2 regions of the Heyndrickxia sp. FSL W8-0496 genome follow, and region 1 is predicted to be linked to the other one. Evidence: a T-box and tRNA genes for the amino acid it is inferred to sense, from the RefSeq annotation. Region 1 holds a T-box; the other holds one or more tRNA genes.

Region 1 (4,411 bases):
AACTTTAGTCGAATACATGATTTGGGTTAAGAATTCCTGCCTGATCTCATTTGAACACAATTTTTATCGTTAACATAGGTTTCATAAACAAGAAAAGTGCAGGCCGTAAAAAGGACCCGCACTTTACATTCGCATGAATAGTTAGAATGTGATGAATTTCGAAACCTGCCAACTGCAAACTTGCGTCAATCAGGCGAGAAGCGGGTGCTTCTTCTTTTCCTCAAATAAATATTCAATTTACCTTAGATAATATATCATACATCATAATTTGATGTCAAATGGCTTTTAATCATTAGAATTTCTTTTTGCAACATCATCTATATTAGCAAAATCCTAACTAATCTGCAATAGTTTTTTTAAGATAAGAAAATATAGCATGTACTACCAAAGTCAGTCCAGCTTTGACGAGCTCCAGTGCATAACTAACACTAGACTTTTTTTATTTTACAACTTCTTTTTTTAAATCTGCGACAAATTGTTCAAAAGATACTGTTTCAGATTTTTGTTCGCCATACTTACGTACATTAACGGCATTGTCGCTTACCTCATTATCTCCAACGACAAGCATGTATGGAATTTTTTGCATTTGATGCTCACGAATTTTATAACCAATTTTTTCATCCCGTGAGTCTAATTCAACCCTAAATCCTTCAGCACGAAGTTTTTCCTCGACTTGTTTCGCATAATCAATATGAACTTCAGGTGATACTGGGATAACTACAGCTTGTACAGGAGCTAACCAAGTAGGGAAAGCACCTTTGTATTCTTCGATTAAATAAGCGACAAAGCGTTCCATTGTTGATACAACTCCACGATGGATAACGACTGGACGATGCGGTTTCCCATCCTCACCTACATATGTTAAATCAAAGCGTTCAGGTAATAAGAAATCAAGTTGAACTGTAGAAAGAGTTTCGTCTTTTCCTAATGCTGTACGAACTTGAACATCTAATTTTGGACCATAGAAAGCTGCTTCACCATCTGCTTCAAAGTATTCAAGTCCTAATCCATCCATCGCTTCTTTTAACATGCTTTGTGCTTTATTCCACATCTCATCATCATCAAAGTACTTTTCTTTATCTTCCGGATCACGATAGGATAAACGGAAGGAATAGTCAGTGATATCAAAATCTTTGTAGACGGCAATAATTAATTCAACTACACGTTGGAATTCCTCTTTTATTTGGTCAGGACGTACAAATATATGTGCATCATTCAAAGTCATTCCGCGAACACGTTGTAATCCTGAAAGTGCACCTGACATTTCATAACGGTGCATTGTACCTAGCTCAGCAATTCGAATTGGCAATTCTCGATAACTATGAATGCCATTTTTATAAATCATCATATGGTGCGGACAGTTCATTGGACGAAGAACTAATTGTTCATTATCCATCTCCATTACAGGGAACATATCTTCTTGGTAATGATCCCAGTGTCCACTTGTTTTATATAAGTCAACACTACCCATAATTGGTGTATACACATGATTATAGCCAAGACGTTCTTCCTTATCGACAATATAACGCTCAACAATACGACGGATTGTTGCTCCCTTTGGTAGCCACATTGGAAGACCTTGTCCCACTTTTTGGGAAGTTGTAAATAAATTTAATTCTTTCCCGATTTTACGATGATCTCTTTCCTTCGCTTCTTCTAGAAATTTTAAATGCTGTTCTAAGTCCTCTTTTTTAAAGAAGGCTGTTCCATATACACGTTGAAGCATTTTATTATCGCTATTGCCGCGCCAGTATGCTCCCGCAATGCTTAATAATTTAAATTCTTTAATTTTACCTGTAGAAGGAACATGTACTCCACGACATAGATCAAAGAATTCACCTTGTTCGTAAATCGTTACTTTTTCATCCGCAGGAATTGCATCAATGAGTTCTTGCTTATATTCATCACCAGCAAAAAGTTCTTTTGCTTCATCACGAGAAACTTCCTTTCGTACAATTTCAAGATTTTCGCTAATAATTTTCTTCATTTCTTTTTCTATTTTCGGTAAATCCTCAGGTGTGATAGATACTTCAAGGTCCATATCATAATAAAATCCACCTTCGATAACTGGCCCTACTCCTAATTTCACATTTCCAAAAATTCTCCGAACAGCTTGTGCCATTAAATGAGCTGTACTATGACGTAGTACCTCTAATGCATCTTTATGGTCGGGTGTAACGATTTCAATAGATCCATCAAACGTAATTGGTGTACGAAGATCAATTAATTTTTCATTCACTTTCCCTGCAATTGCTTTTTTCTTTAATCCAGGACTAATAGATGCTGCAATATCTTCAGTAGTTGTTCCATTAGGAAATTCCTTTACAGCACCATCTGGAAAAGTCATTTTAATCACTTCTGACATTCTGTACCACTCCTTCATTAATGCGTGAGTACCTTATTTGGTACTACAGCAGATTATATTATGTAGACTCTTTTTGCGTTTTTACTACATTTTTTAGTTGTAATCAATAGCATTCATTATACTCACTTGCTACAAAACTTTTTAAAGAGCCAAAAAATAAAAAAACTCGTTCCCTATGAAAGGGACGAGTTATATACACGTGGTTCCACCCTAAGTTTTCATATCAACGTGATGATATGACTTCGGATCATTATAACGGAATGTGTCCGTCAACTACTAATAGTCTAAACGTTCGCAGTTGAAGTTTAGAGGTGGTAAGTACTCAATTCGTGTTGGAAAGCTTTCACCATTTCTTTCCTCTCTGGGAACCGTAAAGGAATACTCTTGTCCTCATCAATACATTTAACTATTTTGATTGAATATGTACGTAATTATAGATGGTTCACCCGAGAAAATCAAGAGGTGTGTCAATAAATTTTTTAGTGATTAATAGGATACATGTTTTTTTCTTTCCAAAATTGTTCTTTCTCTAAAAGGATAACTCTTTCTTCAAAAATATTTTGAATGGTTCGGATCAATCCATTATCTGCAGAATCAGCGTATAAATATATATTTTTGGGCGCAATGGACAGTAAAGGAGCAATTGTAACAGAATCAATATAGACCGGATGATTCGTCATTAATCTTCTATCAATCATTTCTGAAATCTGCTCTTTTGATAATTCCTGATATTCTTTACTATAAAACTTCCCATACTCACCAAAATAAATACGAACAGTGTCCATACATGCCTTACGATTAGCCAAATAATCTCTTAACATTTGAATAAATACTTGATACTCTTGTTCCATTTTATATTCATCTATCGCCATTTCAACATATTGAATCAATTGTTCAAAATATTTTTTTAAGCGAAACTTGATTAATGAGTCAAAAGAAATCGATTTATGATCATCAAATAAAGAGAGAATTGCCTCTCGTATCATCACTTCATCATTCATTACACCAACCATTTTCATAAGTTCTGGACGTTCGCCATCAAACATTTCCGTTACAATGTCCAAAATATTATCTTGTTCGGACTCCTCTTTATAATAAAAATACTCTTTGAGAATATCTCGAGCCCAATCCATTCGTTTTTTTATTAGAATAAATTGAATAAATCCAGATTGTATTTCTTGTATTGGAACCTGATGATTATCAATCGTTAAAATATATTGCTTTTGATTTTGGAAAGTTGTTTCATAAAATGTTATCGTTTGATTTTTCTTGATAAAATATTCATGTAGCCAAATTGCATCAGATAATTCTTTAAAAACAAAATCCAAGCATATCCCCCCTCTACATGGAATCATCCATGATATATATATATGGGATGCTTGGACGATTTAGAAGTAGTAGTTACTTAAATGTATCTAGACTAGTGTCGCATATTGGGTCCATCTACACGTATTGGAATCGATAAGTATTTAATTCTTTCCATGATTCGGGCAGCTTTTATTTTTTCTTCTTCTCCTCTTTGAGAATAAGTAAGATGATGTTGTAGTTCCCCATAATCAAAATTGGATGAAAAAAAGGTAGGTAAGTTTTCTTGCATACGAAATTGCATAATCGATCCTAATATTTCGTCACGTGTCCAACTTGTCATTACTTCTGCACCAATATCATCCAGCATTAATAGAGGGGCTTTTTTTACAACCTCTAGTTTTTCATTTGTAGAATGATCACTTAATGATTGCTTCATCTCTCGGAAAAACTCTGGCACATAAACAATCAAGGAGGAAATTTGTTTATTTTCCGCTAAATGATTAGCAATAGCCCCTAATAAATAGGATTTCCCAACACCAAATTTCCCATAAAGATAGAGCCCCTTCATTTTTTTACCTAGTTCATATTCTCGAGCAAATCGCTCTGCATACTCATATGCCGTTAACCGTCCATCCGATTCCAATGAAAAATCACCAAATGAAGCTTGTAATATTTCCTTTGGTACATAAATGCTTTGAATTAATTCTCTTGATTTCTTTCTTTCGTCAGCTATTCGTT
Region 2 (4,411 bases), 790 kb from region 1:
CATCGACCTCACGCTTATCAGGCGTGCGCTCTAACCAGCTGAGCTATAGGCCCTTTATGTATTTTTTGGAGCGGGTGATGAGAATCGAACTCACGACAACAGCTTGGAAGGCTGTAGTTTTACCACTAAACTACACCCGCATCTTTATTATTGGAGGCAGCAACCGGATTTGAACCGGTGATAAAGGTTTTGCAGACCTCTGCCTTACCACTTGGCTATGCTGCCTTAAAAAGATGGCTGGGCTAGCTGGATTCGAACCAACGAGTGACGGAGTCAAAGTCCGTTGCCTTACCACTTGGCTATAGCCCAAAAAATAGTAATTAAAATGGGGCGGATGATGGGAATCGAACCCACGAATGTCGGAACCACAATCCGATGCGTTAACCACTTCGCCACATCCGCCATAAAATGGTGGCTCGGGACGGAATCGAACCGCCGACACATGGATTTTCAGTCCATTGCTCTACCGACTGAGCTACCGAGCCATATATTATATCTTTATCTATATATTATTTTATATTCGCCATCTTTATCAACTTTTATTTTAATATAAATGGCGGTCCGGACGGGACTCGAACCCGCGACCTCCTGCGTGACAGGCAGGCATTCTAACCAACTGAACTACCGGACCATTTATTATTAATATATATTAATGGCGGAGGAAGAGGGATTCGAACCCCCGCGCGGTGTAACCCGCCTGTCGGTTTTCAAGACCGATCCCTTCAGCCAGACTTGGGTATTCCTCCGAAAGTGGAGCCTAGCGGGATCGAACCGCTGACCTCCTGCGTGCAAAGCAGGCGCTCTCCCAGCTGAGCTAAGGCCCCATATAATGTTTGGTTTTAAATGGCGCGCCCGAGAGGAGTCGAACCCCTAACCTTTTGATCCGTAGTCAAACGCTCTATCCAATTGAGCTACGGGCGCATACATTATATCGTAAGATATTTTATGGAAGGATATTTTGCTTTGCAAAAATCCTTAAATCTTTTACTTCGTAAAAATTTCTAGTGCCGAGGACCGGAATCGAACCGGTACGGTAGTCACCTACCGCAGGATTTTAAGTCCTGTGCGTCTGCCAGTTCCGCCACCCCGGCAAGGGTATTTGGAGCGGAAGACGGGATTCGAACCCGCGACCCCCACCTTGGCAAGGTGGTGTTCTACCACTGAACTACTTCCGCAAAAAGTACCTTTGTTAATTCAAAACCTTGCGAATATAAATGAGCCATGAAGGACTCGAACCTTCGACCCTCTGATTAAAAGTCAGATGCTCTACCAACTGAGCTAATGGCTCGTAATGAATATAATTAATAGTGTAAGCATGTACTTCAAATATAAATGCATCTACGACGTCCCAATCTCAGCAAGATTATTCAAGCTGTATCTCGATTGGTACGCTGATGTTACTCTTCGTAGCGTACTCGATCGTGCTCTACCAACTGAGCTAATGGCTCGTAATGACCTGAGTGGTGCCGGCCAGAGGACTTGAACCCCCAACCTACTGATTACAAGTCAGTTGCTCTACCAATTGAGCTAGGCCGGCATTTATAAATATTATCCCCTAACAGAGGTTTAGGTGCTATGGTCGTCCAGCTTTCAGTTTGCTTATTCAAGCAGCAGCTCAAGCCGTACGCTGATGTATTTCAAAGTCGTTTATTCGGTCGTGCTCTACCAATTGAGCTAGGCCGTTATTATATATGGTGGAGAATGACGGGATCGAACCGCCGACCCCCTGCTTGTAAGGCAGGTGCTCTCCCAGCTGAGCTAATCCTCCAATATGTATAATATATAAAATGGTGACCCGTACGGGATTCGAACCCGTGTTACCGCCGTGAAAGGGCGGTGTCTTAACCGCTTGACCAACGGGCCACATAGGAATATTTTGTTAATATAGTGAAGCAAAATAATAGCCCCACCTTAGGGGCGTAGCCTGGCAACGTCCTACTCTTGCAGGGGGAGAGCCCCCAACTACCATCGGCGCTAAGAAGCTTAACTTCCGTGTTCGGGATGGGAACGGGTGTGACCTTCTTGCCATAGTTACCAGACTATATTTTGTTAAGGGTTTATTCCCTCAAAACTAGATATATTAAGAAGTGTAATAACCTTAAATCAAATTAGGATAAGTCTTCGATCTATTAGTATTCGTCAGCTCCATGTGTCGCCACACTTCCACCTCGAACCTATCAACCTGATCATCTTTCAGGGATCTTATTTAGATAAACTAAGGGAAATCTCATCTTGAGGGGGGCTTCATGCTTAGATGCTTTCAGCACTTATCCCTTCCGCACATAGCTACCCAGCGATGCCTTTGGCAAGACAACTGGTACACCAGCGGTGCGTCCATCCCGGTCCTCTCGTACTAAGGACAGCTCCTCTCAAATTTCCTACGCCCACGACGGATAGGGACCGAACTGTCTCACGACGTTCTGAACCCAGCTCGCGTACCGCTTTAATGGGCGAACAGCCCAACCCTTGGGACCGACTACAGCCCCAGGATGCGATGAGCCGACATCGAGGTGCCAAACCTCCCCGTCGATGTGGACTCTTGGGGGAGATAAGCCTGTTATCCCCGGGGTAGCTTTTATCCGTTGAGCGATGGCCCTTCCATGCGGAACCACCGGATCACTAAGCCCGACTTTCGTCCCTGCTCGACTTGTAGGTCTCGCAGTCAAGCTCCCTTGTGCCTTTACACTCTGCGAATGATTTCCAACCATTCTGAGGGAACCTTTGGGCGCCTCCGTTACCTTTTAGGAGGCGACCGCCCCAGTCAAACTGCCTGCCTGACACTGTCTCCCACCCCGATTCAGGGGTGCGGGTTAGAATTTCAATACAGCCAGGGTAGTATCCCACCGATGCCTCCACCGAAGCTGGCGCTCCGGTTTCAAAGGCTCCTACCTATCCTGTACAAGCTGTACCAAAATTCAATATCAAGCTGCAGTAAAGCTCCACGGGGTCTTTCCGTCCTGTCGCGGGTAACCTGCATCTTCACAGGTACTATAATTTCACCGAGTCTCTCGTTGAGACAGTGCCCAGATCGTTGCGCCTTTCGTGCGGGTCAGAACTTACCTGACAAGGAATTTCGCTACCTTAGGACCGTTATAGTTACGGCCGCCGTTTACTGGGGCTTCAATTCAAAGCTTCGTCTTGCGACTAACCTCTCCTCTTAACCTTCCAGCACCGGGCAGGCGTCAGCCCCTATACTTCGCCTTACGGCTTCGCAGAGACCTGTGTTTTTGCTAAACAGTCGCCTGGGCCTATTCACTGCGGCTCTCTCGGGCTTGCACCCTAACAGAGCACCCCTTCTCCCGAAGTTACGGGGTCATTTTGCCGAGTTCCTTAACGAGAGTTCTCTCGCTCACCTTAGGATTCTCTCCTCGCCTACCTGTGTCGGTTTGCGGTACGGGCACCTTTCACCTCACTAGAGGATTTTCTAGGCAGTGTGGAATCAGGAACTTCGGTACTAAATTTCCCTCGCCATCACAGCTCAAGGTATCTGGTGACGGGATTTGCCTCGTCACCCCTCTAACTGCTTGGACGCACTATTCCAGCAGTGCGCTTACCCTATCCTCCTGCGTCCCCCCATCGTTCAAACGGTGAAGAGGTGGTACAGGAATATCAACCTGTTGTCCATCGCCTACGCCTTTCGGCCTCGGCTTAGGTCCCGACTAACCCTGAGCGGACGAGCCTTCCTCAGGAAACCTTAGGCATTCGGTGGAAGGGATTCTCACCCTTCTTTCGCTACTCATACCGGCATTCTCACTTCTAAGCGCTCCACCAGTCCTTACGGTCTAGCTTCGCAGCCCTTAGAACGCTCTCCTACCACGGACATCCAGCATTTTTCCGAAGGAAAAGATGCATTGGTGTCCATCCACAGCTTCGGTGATACGTTTAGCCCCGGTACATTTTCGGCGCAGAGTCACTCGACCAGTGAGCTATTACGCACTCTTTAAATGGTGGCTGCTTCTAAGCCAACATCCTGGTTGTCTAAGCAACTCCACATCCTTTTCCACTTAACGTATACTTTGGGACCTTAGCTGGTGGTCTGGGCTGTTTCCCTCTTGACTACGGATCTTATCACTCGCAGTCTGACTCCTAAGGATAAGTCATTGGCATTCGGAGTTTGTCTGAATTCGGTAACCCGATGAGGGCCCCTAGTCCAAACAGTGCTCTACCTCCAAGACTCTTACCTTAAGGCTAGCCCTAAAGCTATTTCGGAGAGAACCAGCTATCTCCAAGTTCGATTGGAATTTCTCCGCTACCCACACCTCATCCCCGCACTTTTCAACGTGCGTGGGTTCGGGCCTCCAGTAAGTGTTACCTTACCTTCACCCTGGACATGGGTAGATCACCTGGTTTCGGGTCTACGACCTCATACTTAATCGCCCTATTCAGACTCGCTTTCGCTGCGGCTCCGCCT

The links. The T-box of region 1 lies ahead of thrS (threonine--tRNA ligase). A T-box ahead of a tRNA ligase gene usually reads a tRNA of that ligase, here a tRNA-Thr.
Region 2: it has a tRNA-Thr gene. The T-box ahead of thrS (threonine--tRNA ligase) is inferred to sense a tRNA for this amino acid. The anticodon was not compared.

What each region holds. Positions count from the first base shown of each region.
Region 1 covers NZ_JBBOXX010000001.1:1,636,055-1,640,465, reverse strand. The annotation lists ribosomal protein L20 leader region at 85-222, opposite strand; gene thrS (threonine--tRNA ligase) at 440-2,365, opposite strand; T-box leader at 2,543-2,771, opposite strand; gene NST63_RS08155 (putative sporulation protein YtxC) at 2,845-3,693, opposite strand; gene dnaI (primosomal protein DnaI) at 3,786-4,411, opposite strand, start outside.
Region 2 covers NZ_JBBOXX010000001.1:845,151-849,561, reverse strand. The annotation lists tRNA gene NST63_RS04480 (tRNA-Ile) at 1-53, opposite strand, end outside; tRNA gene NST63_RS04475 (tRNA-Gly) at 67-140, opposite strand; tRNA gene NST63_RS04470 (tRNA-Cys) at 152-225, opposite strand; tRNA gene NST63_RS04465 (tRNA-Gln) at 235-309, opposite strand; tRNA gene NST63_RS04460 (tRNA-His) at 327-402, opposite strand; tRNA gene NST63_RS04455 (tRNA-Phe) at 410-485, opposite strand; tRNA gene NST63_RS04450 (tRNA-Asp) at 555-631, opposite strand; tRNA gene NST63_RS04445 (tRNA-Ser) at 654-746, opposite strand; tRNA gene NST63_RS04440 (tRNA-Ala) at 752-824, opposite strand; tRNA gene NST63_RS04435 (tRNA-Arg) at 845-921, opposite strand; tRNA gene NST63_RS04430 (tRNA-Leu) at 1,006-1,091, opposite strand; tRNA gene NST63_RS04425 (tRNA-Gly) at 1,101-1,175, opposite strand; tRNA gene NST63_RS04420 (tRNA-Lys) at 1,216-1,288, opposite strand; tRNA gene NST63_RS04415 (tRNA-Thr) at 1,462-1,537, opposite strand; tRNA gene NST63_RS04410 (tRNA-Val) at 1,693-1,768, opposite strand; tRNA gene NST63_RS04405 (tRNA-Glu) at 1,789-1,863, opposite strand; rRNA gene rrf (5S ribosomal RNA) at 1,923-2,039, opposite strand; rRNA gene NST63_RS04395 (23S ribosomal RNA) at 2,110-4,411, opposite strand, start outside.